Regions from separate parts of the Tissierella carlieri genome, predicted to be linked through region 2. Evidence: a T-box and tRNA genes for the amino acid it is inferred to sense, from the RefSeq annotation. Region 2 holds a T-box; the other holds one or more tRNA genes.
What was found. The T-box of region 2 lies ahead of thrS (threonine--tRNA ligase). A T-box ahead of a tRNA ligase gene usually reads a tRNA of that ligase, here a tRNA-Thr.

Region 1 (9,025 bases), on a different contig from region 2:
CTAAATGAAAAATCTTCTAAGAAATTAATTCAAATATCTTATGATTTGTTATTAGAATTATCCGATGTTCTTGGAATACTAAATAAAAAAGATGAAATTTTAGAGGTTGAAATTTTAGATCTTATAGAGAAAAGAACGATGGCAAGAAAAAATAAAGACTTTAAGTTAGCTGATGAAATTAGAGATATGTTAAAGGAAAAAGGAATAGTCTTAGAAGATACCCAAGAAGGGGTGAAGTGGAAACGTATATAGCCTATGGAAGAAAACAACTTGTTTAGAAAGATGAATACAGAATTAAGTGCAGAGGATATAGCTATGTTATCTCCTCTGCAGCTTGCATATATAGGAGATGCAGTATATGAATTGTTAGTACGGACATATCTACTTGAGAAGAAGTTACCTGTTAAAGAATTGCATAAATTGACTATTAAATATGTGAAAGCCAAGGCCCAAGCAGATATAGTTCATATGTTAGAAGATATACTTAATGAAGATGAACGAGCAGTAGTTAAAAAAGGTAGAAATGCAAAGACTAATACAATGCCTAAAAATGCTGATATGATAGATTATAAATATGCTACAGGTTTTGAAGCGTTGATGGGCTATCTTTACTTAATGGGTAAGGATTACAGAATAGCAGAATTATTTAAAGTGGTATCACATATAGACATTAACTAATGAAGAAAAGGGGGATTAGGATGGATAAGGTAGAACTTTTGAGGTATACGCCTGATGGCGAAAAACTAGTTGCAGCTGCAGCAAGGCTTTGCTATTCATCATCAGGTGTCAGTGAGATAGAAGAAAAGCTAACTGAAGATAAGGTTGAATCATTCTTATCTCTTTTAATGGACTTAAACCATGAAAGTCCTATTGAACATGTTACATTTACTTTTGGGATTGAAGGAATATCTCGTACATTAACTCATCAACTAGTGAGACATAGGATTGCAAGTTTTTCTCAGCAATCACAAAGATATGTGAAACTTGAACAGTTTGAATATATAATTCCGCCGGCTATTGCAAATAATAAAAAGGCTAGAGAAATATTTGAAAAGGCTATGAGAGAAGATCAGAAATATTATGATGAAATATCAAATTTATTATTTGATGAACATTATAATAAGTATATTGAAGAAAAGTTCGACGAGAAGGAAGCAAGAAATAGAGCAGAAAAAGAGTCAATTGAAGATGCAAGATATATTTTCCCCAATGCCTGTGAGACTAAGATAGTATTTACTATGAATGCAAGGTCTTTGATGAATTTTTTTAGACTTAGATGCTGTAATAGGGCACAATGGGAAATAAGAGAGATTGCAACTTTGATGCTTAAAGAAGTGAAAAAAGTCTATCCTATATTATTCAAAAATGCTGGACCAGGTTGTATAAATGGGCCATGTCCAGAGGGGAAAATGACCTGCGGAAAGATGGTTGAAGTTAGAGAGCGATTTAAGTAAATGCACAATTCACAATGCACGATTCACAATTAAAACAACAACCAAGGTCATATCTAAAGACTCAAAAGCTCGACCTCAACAATTGTGAACTGTGAATTGTGAATTGAAGAAAGGTGTGATAAGAATGGATTTTCAATATGTGGTTGGAAGAAATCCTGTTTTAGAAGTACTTAAAACGGATAGAGAAATAGAAAAATTATATGTTCTAAAAGGAGAGCTTCAAGGATCTATAAATAAGATAATTGGAATGGCAAAAGACAGAAATATTATAATACAACAGGTAGATAAAAATAAACTTGATTCTTTATCGGAAGGGAATGCACATCAAGGAGTAGTTGCGTTAGTTACATCATATAATTATGTTGATATAGATGATATCCTCAATAGAGCTAAAGAAAGAAATCAACCTCCATTTATTGTAATTTTAGATGGATTGGAAGATCCGCATAACTTAGGTTCTATAATTAGGAGTGCTGAATGTGCAGGAGTACATGGCGTAATAATTCCTAAAAGGAGATCTGCTCAAGTAAATCAAACGGTATATAAGAGTTCTGCCGGTGCAGTAGAGCATATGCTTGTAGCAAAAGTAAGCAATATTGTAAATGCAATTGAAGAACTAAAAGATAAAGGGCTATGGATTTATGGTGCAGATATGGACGGGACTGACTATCATTATAAGACATCTTTACAAGGAGCTATTGCTTTGGTAATAGGAAATGAGGGAAAAGGATTATCTAGGCTAGTGAAAGAAAAATGCGATGTCTTAGTTAAAATTCCAATGCTAGGCCAAATATCTTCCTTAAATGCCTCTAATGCGGCATCTATATTGATATATGAGGTAGTAAGACAGAATCATGGCTAAGAAGAATAAAAAGATTAAAGAATATCTTTTTGTTGATGGGTATAATATCGTTAATTCTTGGGAGCGGTTTAGTCAACTTAAAAAGGAACATTTAGAGGAGGCTCGAAATGAGCTTATAGAGATCATGACAGAATATAAATATTATTCGGGAATTGAAGTCATAATTGTATTTGATGCACATTTAGTAAAGGGCAACTATGGAGCAGAAGAAAATTATAATGATTTAAAAGTTGTATATACGAAAGAAAACGAGACTGCAGATCAATATATAGAGAAAAAACTAGATGAGATTGGAAGGATAAAGAGAGTAAGAGTAGCAACATCTGACTGGATGGAACAACAAATTGTTTTTGGTCGAGGTGGAACTAGGATTTCAGCTAGGGAGTTAGAAATGGAAATATTTAATGAAAAAAAGCTTATTAAACGTAAAAGTACTACAGAGAATAAAAAAAATGATCTTCTGCTAGGAAGACTGGATGAAGAAACGATAAAAAAACTAAATAATTTAATTAGTAAGAATGAATAACCTTGACTAAAATATAGGTATTAAATATAATTAATAGTAATCAAAATTAACAGAGTTATACTGGGGGGATGCTTAGTGCAATTGGAAGTGCATAATGATATGGAATTAACTACATATATGACTATGCAGGATGAAGAAATTGTAGAAGCTGCAAAAAATGATGACGCTATTGCACTGGAATACCTGATTTATAAATATAAAAACATTGTAAAATGCAAAGCTAGATCATATTATTTGATAGGGGCAGATAAGGAAGATATCGTTCAGGAGGGCATGATAGGACTATATAAGGCTATTCGTGACTATGATAAGGACAAGCTTACATCATTTAGAGCATTTGCAGAAATCTGTATCACGAGACAGATAATTACAGCAATTAAGACAGCTACTAGACAAAAGCATATTCCTTTAAATTCTTATGTTTCACTTAATAAACCTATATATGATGAAGAATCTGATAGGACTCTATTGGATATAATTTCGGGCTTTAAAATTTCAGATCCAGAAGAATTAATGATTAGCAGAGAAGATTTGAATTTAATGGAAAGAAGAATAGGAGAGATTTTATCTGAATTAGAGTTAGAGGTCCTAATGTCTTATGTGGATGGTATGAGCTATCAGGAAATTGCAGAGGATTTAGACAGGCATGTGAAAAGTATAGATAATGCCTTACAAAGAGTTAAAAGAAAGTTAGAGAAGCTACTAGAGGACAAAGTATAAACTTAAGCTTGACAATTTTATATGTAAATAGTAAAATAACTAGCAGTGAGTAAAAAATGCCCACGTAGCTCAGGAGGTAGAGCACTTGCATGGTAAGCAAGAGGTCACCGGTTCGAGTCCGGTCGTGGGCTCCATGCTTTTTAAAGATAGGAAACACCAGGGTGAGTTTTCTTGTGATGCATAGGAAATTCTAAATCTCCTTAATTTTAAATTTCCGATAAATGCATTTTAAGAAAGTTTATATTAATGCTTTAACTTAAGACTTTCTTTATCATCTACTAGAGAAAACTCAAGTGTATTAAATTATTAAATATAATTAAGGAGGAATATTGAAATGGCAAAAGCAAAATTTGAAAGAACTAAACCCCACGTAAACATAGGGACAATAGGACACGTAGACCATGGTAAAACAACATTAACAGCAGCTATTACAATGGTATTAAACAAAAGATTTGGCTCAGGAGAAGCAATAAGCTATGACAACATAGATAAAGCACCAGAAGAAAGAGAAAGAGGAATAACAATTTCCACATCTCACGTAGAATATGAAACACCAAATCGTCACTATGCACACGTAGACTGCCCAGGCCATGCTGACTATGTAAAGAACATGATTACAGGAGCAGCACAAATGGACGGAGCAATTTTAGTAGTATCAGCAGCAGATGGTCCAATGCCGCAAACAAGAGAGCATATACTATTATCAAGAAACGTAGGAGTACCAAAGATAGTAGTATTCTTAAACAAACAAGACATGGTAGATGATGAAGAATTAATCGAATTAGTAGAAATGGTAGTAAGAGAATTACTATCCGAACATCCCTTCGATGGTGATGGTACACCAATCGTAGTAGGTTCAGCATTAAAAGCAATAGAAGAACCAGACGGACCATGGGGAGACAAAATAGTTAAACTAATGGAAGAAGTAGATGCATACGTTCCACAACCAGAAAGAGATACAGACAAACCATTCTTAATGCCAGTAGAAGACGTATTCTCAATAACAGGAAGAGGAACAGTAGCAACAGGAAGAGTAGAAAGAGGAGTAGTAAAAACAGGAGACAACGTAGAAATCGTTGGGTTAGCAGAAGAAGCAAGAACAGTAGTAGTAACAGGAGTAGAAATGTTTAGAAAACTACTAGACGAAGCACAAGCAGGAGATAATATAGGAGCACTTCTAAGAGGAGTTCAAAGAAACGAAATCGAAAGAGGTCAAGTACTAGCAAAACCAAAATCAATAAATCCACATATAAAATTTGAATCAGAAGTATACGTACTATCTAAAGAAGAGGGTGGAAGACATACACCATTCTTTAATGGATATAGACCACAATTCTACTTTAGAACAACAGATGTAACAGGAGATATCAAATTAGAAGAAGGCGTAGAGATGGTAATGCCAGGAGACAACTCAAAGTTTACTATAGAATTAATAACACCAATAGCTATAGAAGAAGGGCTAAGATTCTCAATTCGTGAAGGTGGAAGAACAGTAGGATCTGGAGTTGTAACTAAAGTTCTTGAATAGTGATGAAAGACTAGGTCTTTAACCTAGTCTTTTTTCTGGATGGAATTGGAATAAACATTAGATTAATGAGGAATAATTGTATAAATTGAAGAAAAAATTGTGGTAGAAAGAAAGACTTTTTTATTGACATAATTTTTAATTTATGATAGTTTATATTAGTAACGTTGTTAAAAGTGGGGAAATGTACCCGAAAGCGATAGCTTAACATATATATGGTGTTTGTGGGAGGTGTTTTAAGTGAGAGATAGAATCACATTAGCTTGCACAGAGTGTAAACAAAGAAATTACAATTCATCCAAGAATAAAAAGAACAATACAGAAAGAATCGAACTAAAGAAATATTGTAAATTCTGCAAAACTCATACTACTCATAAGGAAACGAAATAATATTAAAACAAGTAAGGATGTGAGTGTTATGACAGCACCAACAGGTACAAAAAAGGCAAAGATGTCCGCATATTTCAGGGGTGTTAAGGCTGAAATGAAAAAGGTAATTTGGCCTAGCAGAAAAGAACTAATAAACTATACTGGAGTAGTTATAATGATTAGTGCACTTGTAGCTATTATTGTCTGGGTATTAGATCTAGTGATACATGGTGGTTTACGATTTATAATTTAGTACAAGAGGGAGGGAGGAACCATAGGTTCCCAATTGTATGACGGAGAAAAGTAGAGAACAAAGGGCTATAGATGCAAAATGGTATGTAGTCCATACTTATTCGGGTCATGAAAACAAGGTTAAAGCTAATCTTGAAAAAATGGTGGAGAATAGGGGAATGCGAGATGATATATTCGAGGTAGCAGTGCCTACTGAAGAATATATGGATAGTAAGGGCGGGAAAAAGAAGCTTAAAGAAAGAAAACTTTTCCCTGGATATGTTCTTGTGAAAATGATTATCAATGATGAATCATGGTATCTGGTGAGAAACACAAGAGGAGTTACGGGATTTGTAGGGCCAGGATCTAAGCCAGTTCCATTGACAGACGCAGAAGTTAAAGCACTGGGTGTACAAGAAACTATTTTACCGGATATAGATTTAAAGGTAAAAGATGTAGTAAAAGTATGTTCAGGACCATTTGAAAACTTTATGGGTACTGTAGATAATTTAAATATGGAAAAGAGAAAAGTAAAGGTTTTTGTTTCTATGTTTGGAAGAGAAACCCTTGTGGAATTGGATTTTGACCAAGTAGAAAAGTTGTAGTTTTTAAAAGCAAATTGCTTTTTAAATATATATAATTAAGTGGGAGGGTTTATCCCGCCAGACCACAAAGGATACAAGGAGGTGGAAGTTTTATGGCAAAAAAAGTCATGGCTTTAGTTAAGTTACAAATACCTGCTGGAAAGGCTACACCAGCACCACCTGTAGGAACTGCATTAGGACCTCATGGAGTAAATATTATGCAATTTACAAAAGAGTTCAATGCTAAAACTGCAGATCAAGCAGGAATGATAATACCAGTTGTTCTTACAGTTTACCAAGATAGATCTTTTTCTTTCATTACAAAAACACCGCCAGCTGCAGTATTGATTAAAAAGGCTGTAGGAGTTGAGTCAGGTTCAGCTGAACCTAACAAGAAAAAAGTTGCTAAGATTTCTCAAGCTAAAGTTAGAGAAATTGCTGAGATAAAGATGCCAGATTTAAATGCTGCTTCAATAGAAGCTGCTATGAGTATGGTTGCAGGAACTGCAAGAAGTATGGGAATTACAGTAGAAGAATAATAATTTTAGGAAAGTAGTGGGAGGAAATTCCGTTATAACCACAAGGAGGTAAAGTTATGCCAAAGAGAGGTAAAAATTATCAAGACAGCTTAAAGTTAGTAGATAGAACTGCACTTTATGATGTAGCAGAAGCTATTGAATTAGTTCAAAAAACAGCAAAAGCTAAATTTGACGAAACTATAGATTTATCAGTAAGACTTGGAGTAGATCCAAGACATGCTGACCAACAAGTTAGGGGAGCAGTAGTGCTACCACATGGTACAGGTAAATCGAAAACTGTACTTGTAATTGCTAAAGGTGATAAAGTTAAAGAAGCTGAAGAAGCTGGTGCAGAATATGTAGGTGGAGACGAATTAGTTGCTAAGATTCAAAATGAAGGATGGTTAGATTTTGATGTAGTGGTTGCAACGCCAGATATGATGGGTGTTGTAGGTAGAATAGGTAGAATCCTTGGACCAAAAGGATTAATGCCAAACCCAAAATCTGGAACTGTTACTTTCGAAGTAGCAAAAGCAATTAATGAAATTAAAGCTGGTAAAGTTGAATATAGAGTTGATAAACAAAGTATTGTAAATGTACCTATTGGAAAAGTATCCTTTGGAACAGAAAAATTAAAAGAAAATTTTGAAGCGGTTATGGATGCTATAATTAAAGCAAAACCAGCTGCAGCAAAGGGGAAATACTTAAGATCTGTTGCTATATCCAGTACAATGGGTCCTGGAATTAAAATTAATGGACAAAAATTAATGGACTAATCTATTGACAAAGTTTATTATTGCTGATACAATTTTGTTATTAATTAAATAGGCTGCCGTAGACAGTAGGTACCTAAAGGTTTAATTTCCTACCGAGGTTGAGATTAATCTAATTCATAAAATAGAAATTAGGGTCTCTCTGTGTCTACGGAGGGACCTTTATTTATTCGTCCTATGGGAGGTGAAGTCAGTGAGGGAACAAACCCTTCAAGCTAAGAGTCAAAATGTAGAAGAAATAAAAGAAAAAATTAGCAAAGCTCAATCAGTTGTAGTAGTTGATTATAGAGGACTTAATGTTGAACAATTAACTGAGTTAAGAAGCAGATATAGAAAAGCTGGCGTTGAATATAAAGTTTATAAAAATACTATGATGAGATTTGCTTTTAAAGATTCTGGATTAGAAGAATTCAATGAATTCCTAAAGGGACCATCTGCTATTGCATTTGGATATGATGATCCAGTTCAAGCGGCTAAGATTACATCTGATTTTGCTAAAGAAAATGATAAGCTAGAGATAAAAGCTGGTATTGTAGATGGTAAAGTTATTGATGTAAATGGTGTAAAAGATTTAGCAAACTTACCGCCAAGAGAAGTACTTATTGCTCAAGTACTTGGTGGATTCAATGCACCAATTCAAGGATTTGCAAATGTACTTCAAGGTACAATTAGAAGCTTTGCAATAGTACTTAATGCTATTGCTGAAAAACAAGGAGCTTAAAAACAAAATTATTGTGGAGGGATATATTAAATGGCAAGTGAAAAAGTATTAAATTTAATTGAAGAGGTTAAAAATTTAACTGTATTAGAATTATCAGAATTAGTTAAAGCATTAGAAGAAGAATTTGGAGTAAGTGCAGCTGCACCAATGGCAGTAGCAGCAGCTCCAGCAGCAGGAGCTGCAGCTCCAGCAGCAGAAGAAAAATCAGACTTTGATGTTATATTAGCATCAGCTGGAAACGAAAAAATCAAAGTTATTAAAGTTGTTAGAGAATTAACTGGCTTAGGATTAAAAGAAGCTAAAGAATTAGTAGACAACGCTCCAAAGCCAATTAAAGAAGGAGCTTCAAAAGAAGAAGCTGATGATATTAAAGCTAAATTAGAAGAAGCTGGAGCACAAGTAGAAGTAAAATAATTATGGTTAAGTTAAAAAGGCTTTCTATTATATTGAAAGCCTTTTTTATAACCTATAGGAGTTATCATAAATGGGTTTCACAAAAGGTTTCCTTGTATATTAATATTTTAATGGAAGCCTTTTATTATGCTAAAAATACATAAGAAATAACTTGACATAAGAATTGCATTATGGTAACATAATTAAATGCATAATAGGGAAAAATATTGTCTATTGTATAATTTTTCAATTAAATGACAATATTATAATATATTTGTTTTGGAAAAGTTTTACCAAAAGTATTTGATGCTTTTGGATATTTTAGTTTAATAAGGGGTGAATTTTTGAT
Region 2 (9,025 bases):
TTTATTTGAGATGGTAATACAAATAAATGAGCATCATCTTGAGTAAATGATCTAACTCTCATTAATCCATGTAGAGCTCCTGAAAGCTCATGCCTATGAACTAATCCAAGTTCTCCCCATCTTAGAGGCAAATCTCTATAGCTATACATCTTAGATTTATATACTAAAATAGATCCAGGACAGTTCATTGGTTTAATAGCATAATCCCCATCATCTATATTTGTAAAATACATATTTTCCTTATAGTGATCCCAGTGACCTGATTGATGCCATAGTCTTTCGTTCAATATCAAAGGTGTTTTAATCTCATCATATCCAGCTCTAGTATGCTCTTCTCTCCAGAAATTTTCTAAGATATTTCTTAATGCCATTCCTTTTGGATGGAAGAATGGGAATCCAGGTCCCTCTTCGTGAATACTAAATAAATCTAATTCTTTACCTAGTTTTCTATGATCTCTTTTCTTAGCTTCCTCTAACATTTGAAGGTATTCTTCTAAATCTTTTTTCTTTTCATAAGTTGTTCCATAAATTCTTTGAAGCATTTTATTCTTTTCATCACCACGCCAGTAAGCACCTGCAATACTTAAAAGCTTAACAGCTTTAACCTTCTTTGTATCATATAAGTGAGGTCCAGCACAAAGATCAGTAAATTCTCCTAATTTATAGAAGGATATCTCTTCGTCTTCAGGAAAATGTTCAATTAAATCAACCTTATATTCTTCTCCTTTTTCCTTAAAATACTCAAGGGCTTCGTTTCTTGGCATTACATATCTTTCAAGGATATGACCTTCCTTAACTATCTTGGCCATTTCTTCTTCAATCTTCTCTAAATCCTCCGGAGTGAATCTATGCTCTGTATCAAAATCATAATAGAATCCGTTGTCTATTGCAGGACCTATAGCAAATTTAACCCCTGGGAAAAGTTTTTGTACCGCAAGAGCCATAATATGAGCTGATGTATGCCAAAATATAGCCTTTCCTTCCTTATCTTCAAACTTGACTACCTTAAAAGTAGAATCTTCATTGATAATTTCTTGCATTCCTTTTGTATCTCCATTCACAACCGCTCCAAGGGCAACCCTTGCTAAACCTTCAGATATATCTCTAGTAACATCGTATACAGACACACCTTTGTCATATTCTCTAACAGCACCATCAGGTAGTGTAATCTTTATCCTTTCCATAATCTAACCTCCTATTATTTAATTTCAAAATTGAAAACATTATCTACCATGCAAATTAAGTCATTTCCCGCAGTTTCACTGCACAAATTCATTTGCTACCTTAATTCGCCCCGCAGGGTATAATTCAGTAGTCCTTTAGGGCTCATTATCATTCGCATGAATTTGGTCCTAGCGGACACTCCTAATGATAAATTCTATATTAAGGTTGACGTTCGTTGCCTTTTTGTCCAATGAGCATAGCGAATTGTAGACAAAACGGACAGCGTAGGTGCGTTTGATCTACATCAACTCACAACCTTATTCTACCCCGTAGGGTATTATTCAGTGGTGTCCGTCAGGACCTAACGTTCGTTGTGTTAGGTCATAAAAAAAGCCTTCCATCCCTACATATCTCTATGTAGGGACGAAAGGCTAAGTTTCGTGGTTCCACCCTAATTACTTCTCAATTTAAATAACGCTAATAAGCGGAAGTCTTTTATTCAGACTCGGTTCAGGGGTAGTTTTCATATATCTTTCTCATAAGAAGACTTACAGCCACGATCCTCTCTCTCTAAAAGGAAATAATATATTACTCTTCCCATCGTCACCTATATTATTAAAGTAACTTACATTTTACCATCATTCTATCTATCTGTCAAGTAATTATTCATATTTATACCATTATTATTTTATTTTAAACACTTAATTACTTCTTCCAAAGAAATATTTTTTTGTTCCCCTGTTTTCATATCTCTAAGGGAATAAGTATTATTCTCAGCTTCCTCTTGTCCTATTACTATTACATATGGGATATTTAACTTATCTGCATAGTTAAATATTTTTCCTATCTTTCCTGATTCTAGATAAATCTGAGCATATATACCTTCTCCTCTCAATTCATTGACGGTTTCAACACCTTTCTCCACAAAACTATCCATAGGTATAATTAATGCCTTAGTAAGAGATTTCTCTGTTGCTTCAATTATTTTAGCTTCTCTTAACTGATAAAATAATCTAGTTAAACCAATAGACATTCCAACTCCGGGAAGTTTCTGCTTAGTATAATATTCTGCTAGATTCTCATATCTTCCACCTCCACAAATACTCCCAAGTGAAGGATAATCATCTAATATGGTTTCATATACAGTTCCAGTATAATAATCCAATCCCCTTACCATAGTTAAATCAATTCTATAATTTTTCTCAGGCACTCCAAATAAATCAATATATTTTATTACTGTAGATAATTCTTCTAGTCCCTCTTTAAATGTCTCATCATCTATTTTTAAAGCCTCAAGATTTCCTATTATATCGTTGTTGGAACCTTTTATACTAAGAAATTCTTTGGTTCTCCTTATATTGTGATTTGTAATACCCAGACTTTCCAATTCCTTTTCTACTTCTGCCATTCCTATTTTATCTAATTTATCTATAGCTCTAAGAACAAAAGTAGAATCTTCTATATCTAAGCTATTAAAAAATCCTTTTAGCATTTTTCTATTATTTATTTTTATTGTAAAGGAATCAAAACCTAAATCTCTAAATGTGGAATAAATAAGAGAAGGTATTTCAGCATCATTAATTATATCTAGGGTTCCATTTCCTACAATATCTATATCACACTGATAGAACTCTCTAAACCTACCTTTTTGGTTTCTTTCTCCCCTATATACTTTGCCAATATGATATCTTCTAAACGGGAAACTTAATTCAGAATAATGTTGTGCAACATATCTAGCCAAAGGTACAGTTAAGTCAAATCTCAAGGACATATCTGTACTTCCTTTTTCAAATCTATATATTTGCTTTTCTGTTTCTCCTCCACCTTTAGCCAGAAGTACCTCTGTTTTTTCTATTACAGGAGTATCTATAGGAAGAAAACCAAATTTTTCATAGTTTTGTCTAATTGTATCTAGCATTTTATTAAATAATATTTGATCTGTTGGCGTTAATTCCATAAAACCTGGTAAAATCGATGGTTTCACTATATCTTTACTCATATTATACCTCCTTATGTATCATTTTATATTATAATAACAGATATATTAATAATTTCCAAGGATGTTTAAATAAAAGAATCTAATATTTTCCAATCTCTTATTGAATAAAAAAGAAGCTGATTTAATCAACTTCTCCTCACTTGCCCTTTTTCAGTTTGGCTTTTAAATTACAAGTATCACATCCATCACAAAACTGTACTTTATCCCTAAAAACTTGAGAAATCACATTGACCAATTCTTTCTCTTTACCTTCCTCAACATGCAACACTAATTTTATAGGAGAGAGAACTATCAACGAGCTGACTAAAAGGTCAGCTTTACTTATATCTTCATACCACTGATCATCTGGCGCATATTCTAACAAACCATTTTCAATTATATTATTATCCTTATCTAGTAAAAAATAATCGTTTTCTTTAATAATAACATTAACTAATTCATATTTAGGTTCCTGTATATCAACAAAATATTGGAGCATACTCAAAAACTCCAGATACTCTCTTTCTATCTCAAACTGACCTATTGCTTTTTCTACAGAAATATCTACTATATATATGAATCTTCTTAATCTAAAGTTCATAAATCCATCTATTAAAATACTATTATTTTCTATTAAATGATTAAGTATTTCTTCATTAACCATGTTCTTTTCTTTTATATAATAATTCTCGTTCAATATTGCTAAATGTGTTGAGGTAACTATTCCCTCTTTATCACTAGACGAATAATCATCGCATATTTTCACTACTCTATTCATAATTATTGGTTTAATATATATTTCTAAAATAATATCTTGCACTAAATTAGCAACAGCCCTATAAAACGCAATATCTTCTAAGTTTTTTTTAGTTCCCAAAGAAAGCGAAAATTCATATCTTTCTTCATAGTCTTCCTCTTGAACATTTACCTTAGAATTGGAGAAATACCTATTTATTAAATTTTTTACTTCGTCTTTATTTACATTTCCACCAATTTTTATAGTTTGCATTGTATCACTCCCTTCTTTTACTAGTATGTACCTAGAGAGTAGACATATACAATATAAAGACTTACTTTAATGGCAATATAGAGTAATTATAGTACCAATATCTAATATATTTTTTTTCGATAAAAAAATTAAATTTGTATTATTTTTTATGAAAAAATTTAAAATTTCATCTTTATTAGGATGTCCATTTAAACTTCCCGATATAATAGATTTTCCATTGTATAAACTTCCATTTGTTCCGCCAATAAATCCATATTTTTGTCCTTCTAAGGATACATATCCTGACTGAATTAGCAAAACTTTGTAGCCAAAATCTCTTAGCTTTTCATACATAGGGTAATCGGCAGTAATAGCTGAATCTTCTCCCACTATAGCTAAAGAACATTTTGTATATCCTTGATTTACATTTATAAAATCAATATTTTCCTTTTTTAAATGATACTTTAAAACTTCATCAGTATATTTGAAATTATGAATAGCTGCTCCTATAAGTCTTCCTACATTATATGCTATATCTTCTGGATATTTACTATCTAAATATTTTTCTCCTTTAATTAATTTAATACCCATATTACTTAACATTTCTTCATAATACTCAAAAACATTAGGTGCGATAATCAAAGTATTGTGATTTATTGGATGAATTACTATATCTGGATGATACGCAATACTTTCATGAACCTCATGGCATTTTATAGTTTTAATTATTTTCAAACCTAGTCTTTTTAAGTTATTTTCTATTTCTTTATCTATTCTGCCATCTACTATGGCTACATTAGCTGATTTTGGGGGAATAAAAGGATTCATCTCATCACCTCAATTTAAATATAAAAAAGATTTCTACTTAAAACATTTATAAATTTTATGAAGTTTTTGGAATTCGTTTACAGAAAGTTTAACTTAGAAAATAAAACTTTCTAATAGATTATAACAAATCTAGAATCTTTGATTCTAAAATGACATATATGATGCATAAAGATTTGAACTAAGAAATAAATATCTTCCACCTCTACATAAACCTTAAACATAACACTCTATCGAATAATATCTAGTTTTAAATTCAGTAAAATACTTGATTTATATTTTTGCACTTAACTATTATATAATATTCTTTATTATTAAACATATTAAAATAGATTTAAAAGCAGAAAAAAGACTCTAGATTTTATTCTAGAATCTAATCAATATAACTATTTGCTCTTCTCTGCTTTTGGATCTACTATCATTTCATAGGCTCCCATACTTGTTATAGTGATTAATATTGAATTTATAATAGTAAGAGTTATTCCTTCTATGCTTCCACCAGACCTAGCGAATATAAAGGTTAATATTAAGGATATCACTAGAGCATATATCCTTACCATAGAATCTCCAAATTTCCTCTTTACTATAGATTTAGTAAACTGAACAATTAAACTTACCGCAGCCACTAATCCTGCAAAATTTATTAATATGTCTAAGTTCATCAATTCGTTAGACCTCCTTATGATTAATAATCAATTTGCCATCATTCCACCCTGCCTTATATCCTCTTTTTTAAAATCCAGCAGGAATATAAGTAACTTTGTCTTTCATAAGGCTCCTTCAACATCTTTGCCATATAACCCTATTTAAAATTAGATATTTTTCATCTTTAACATACTTAACTCCCAGATAATTTAGTATTCCTTTTGCTAGTTCTAAAACTAATTCATCTCATTGTCCTCTAGATTAGTAATAAAGACTAATTTTACCAGATCTGATGTCATCTTAATCTCTCTTAATACCACAAAGCTAACTGTTTTTATTCCCTTATTTATAGAATATGTTTAAATCCGAATTATGCTATCTTAAATATATTTTGCTAATGCCATATCTTTATTACTAACCATCTCTTTGACATTTACATTTTCGATTACATTACAATGTATAACAGATTTCTCCTATTAATATTAGAGAAAGAACTTTTAAAAAAGAAAAATTCAAGGTTTTTTATTTCCTTGAATTTCTAGAACTTTTAGTCTATATTTAATCTAGTCAATATAAGATTTATAATGTTAGTAAAATATCGTATAATTAGTTCCTAAACAATGATTATTTAGTTTTAATATATATGTATTTAATAAGAATATAATTTCTTGCTTAATACTACACTCTTATAATTTGTTGCACCCCATTCAATAGTTTCTATATATCTGTACTCTCTTTTTCTATAAAAATCAATTAAATGATATGCCGTTTCAGCAGTATCCAACGCAATCTCTCTCACATTATTTATTTTTCTAGCCTCTTCTTCAACAATGTCCATCATTCTACCACCAATTCCGTATTTTTGTAATTCAGTCGCAACTGCAAACTGTCCAATCTTGGCCACAAACTCTTTACTATACCAACTACTTTTATCCGAGTGTTCTGGACTATAAAGAGATATTGTTGAAGCAATTCTATTCTGATATATACCTATATAACATTTGTAGGCATTTCTCACTCTGTTTAATGTTACACTATCGTCCTGTGTAGCTGCTACATATTTAAGACCCATATCAGCTAAAATCTTATAAGATTTATTAAGAAGCTGAGTTAATTCTTCAATCGAATCTTTGGTCGTGATTAATCTAAACTCTATACGTTCACTACCATTAAAGTTATATGAATATAATCCTCTTTGTGACATCTAACCCCTCCTTGCAGCATCTTTAGATTTAAACCATTTGTATTTATTGAAATTATAATAAGGCATATCAAAAGTGAATATGTCCTAATTTTACTATGACGACTTACTTACAAAGAGATTATAGCATATTAGTTATATTTTATATAGTATAGAAATTCTTGCTTTATAGATATAATATTAATCAATTTTCAACACAATGTCTTCGCACCTTCAATAGTTATCTAACATAAGTAGAATAAAAATACCGTAAAATTCTTTTATGAATAATACGGCACTAAAATAAACTGTCTACTTCTAACTCTTCTATTTAGTAAGCTCTATCTTAAAAACTTTATTCCTCAATGAAATTCATCAATTCTTCATTAAATTTATCTTTCTGATCATAGAATGATCCATGCCCACTATATTGAAATGGTATAAGTCTGGCATTTTTAATGCTTCTCTCTTGTACCTCACCTAATTCAAATGGAACGACTTTATCGTGTATACCATGAATAATCAGTGTTGGGACATTTATTGTTCCCAAATCATAAAACAACTCTTCATTTAGCCAAGTATTTGCAATAGCTGCGGTTGACCATCCTGCTGCTTGTAACCCTAATTGTAAGAACCAGTAAGAGAAAGGCTGAGTTATATACTGAAAGAAAAATATATCACAAAAATCACTCAACATTTTAGGCCTATCATTATATGTTCCCTCAATAATTTTAATTACAGTTTCTTTATCTATACCATAAGGAAAATTAGGAAGTTTTATAAGACTTGGAGCCGCTGCTGCAAAAAGAGCAAGTTTAGATACTCCATATCCATTATGTCTAGACATATATCTAATAGCAATTGCTCCGCCTGTTGAATGACCCGCAAGTATAAAATCATGTAATTTAAGAGTTTCAACTACACATCTAACATCATCGGCTAACCGATTATAGTCATATCCTCTCCACGGTTTATCCGACTTACCAAATCCCCTTTGATCTATTCCAATACATCTATATCCTCTTTTAGGAAGTTGATCAAATTGATATTCAAATAATTCATGACTTCCAGGCCAACCATGTAAAAAAACTATGGTCTTATAACCCTCTGGATTAAGATCTTCTACATAAACTTTTACATCTGTCTCTACACTAACATAATATCCCATCAAGATACCCCCTATAATTAATAGCTATATTTATATGTTATTAACTTAAATACAAGTTTATGAGTGATTAAGATGGTTTAAATGTCATACTATTTATTTTTTAAAGAACACTATTCTTTTGATATTTTAATAGTGATATTATATTTTGTTCAAACTATAACGTATAAACTATTTTCATCAATAGTATGCTTATCATCCATAAAGTTTTAAAATTCCATCGACTATACTTACTTTATATCTCCATATTTAGATTTTATTTTTCTGTATCAAATATACCTACGCTTTAATATAATGTAATGTGAACTATATACAAGCCTAATAAACATTGCTTGTGTATATACATTTACAAATTATAAATAAGGATGTGCTCCTAATGGATATTACAAGTATAGAATCCTATGAATATTTTGATACTGAAAATTTTAATCGTTGCCCTCCCGAAGAAGAAGGTAGTCAAACTCATGTTCATGAATTTTTAGGTAGTACTAGATTAGCTGAACAAGGTGAAGATCGTCATAATCACAGATTTGCAGGAGTTACAAGTGAAGTTATCCCAATACAAGGTGGAAATCATAAGCATGGATTATTTACAAACACTGATTTCTTTATAAATCATCACCATGAGCTTGCAACCGAAACTGGTCCCGCTATTCCTGTAGGAGGCGGAAAACATGTTCATCTTGTTACAGCTAGAACTACAATGGATGATGGTCATTTCCATGAAGTTATATTTGCTACCTTAATTGAAAATCCTATAGGTTAGATAAATTATACTGGCAATTTGTCTTGTATGTAATTATAAAGCAAATTGCCTTTAATTATTTACCTTTAATGATAAATTAGACATATTCTGTGTATAACAGTTCCTATCCTTTTTCCATCTTCAACATAATTAAGCTTAAATTCAGCCTAAAACTAATTCATTTTTAATTGGCTCTATCACCTTTTCAATTTTGCCAGATAATATCTCCTTAAAAATATAATTAACCTTTTTTCACTATCCCTCATATTCTATTATTACACCCTTTACTTTCCCCAATTATAATTTAAATGGGAGGTGCTTTTATGTCAGATTTA

Region 1: it has a tRNA-Thr gene. The T-box ahead of thrS (threonine--tRNA ligase) is inferred to sense a tRNA for this amino acid. The anticodon was not compared.

Annotation. Positions count from the first base shown of each region.
Region 1 covers NZ_JAHLOH010000025.1:49,681-58,705, forward strand. Annotated here, with positions in the region: gene cysS (cysteine--tRNA ligase) at 1-252, shown strand, start outside; gene KQI38_RS06970 (Mini-ribonuclease 3) at 256-678, shown strand; gene thyX (FAD-dependent thymidylate synthase) at 699-1,454, shown strand; gene rlmB (23S rRNA (guanosine(2251)-2'-O)-methyltransferase RlmB) at 1,579-2,316, shown strand; gene KQI38_RS06985 (NYN domain-containing protein) at 2,309-2,842, shown strand; gene sigH (RNA polymerase sporulation sigma factor SigH) at 2,918-3,562, shown strand; tRNA gene KQI38_RS06995 (tRNA-Thr) at 3,621-3,696, shown strand; gene tuf (elongation factor Tu) at 3,897-5,090, shown strand; gene rpmG (50S ribosomal protein L33) at 5,328-5,477, shown strand; gene secE (preprotein translocase subunit SecE) at 5,506-5,709, shown strand; gene nusG (transcription termination/antitermination protein NusG) at 5,747-6,292, shown strand; gene rplK (50S ribosomal protein L11) at 6,385-6,810, shown strand; gene rplA (50S ribosomal protein L1) at 6,867-7,565, shown strand; ribosomal protein L10 leader region at 7,604-7,738, shown strand; gene rplJ (50S ribosomal protein L10) at 7,756-8,283, shown strand; gene rplL (50S ribosomal protein L7/L12) at 8,314-8,697, shown strand; gene rpoB (DNA-directed RNA polymerase subunit beta) at 9,024-9,025, shown strand, end outside.
Region 2 covers NZ_JAHLOH010000045.1:34,161-43,185, forward strand. Annotated here, with positions in the region: gene thrS (threonine--tRNA ligase) at 1-1,184, opposite strand, end outside; T-box leader at 1,581-1,777, opposite strand; gene hisS (histidine--tRNA ligase) at 1,853-3,163, opposite strand; gene ytxC (putative sporulation protein YtxC) at 3,300-4,151, opposite strand; gene KQI38_RS15440 (DUF6873 family GME fold protein) at 4,218-4,958, opposite strand; gene KQI38_RS15445 (hypothetical protein) at 5,342-5,617, opposite strand; gene KQI38_RS15450 (GNAT family N-acetyltransferase) at 6,250-6,804, opposite strand; gene KQI38_RS15455 (alpha/beta fold hydrolase) at 7,136-7,948, opposite strand; gene KQI38_RS15460 (YmaF family protein) at 8,322-8,711, shown strand.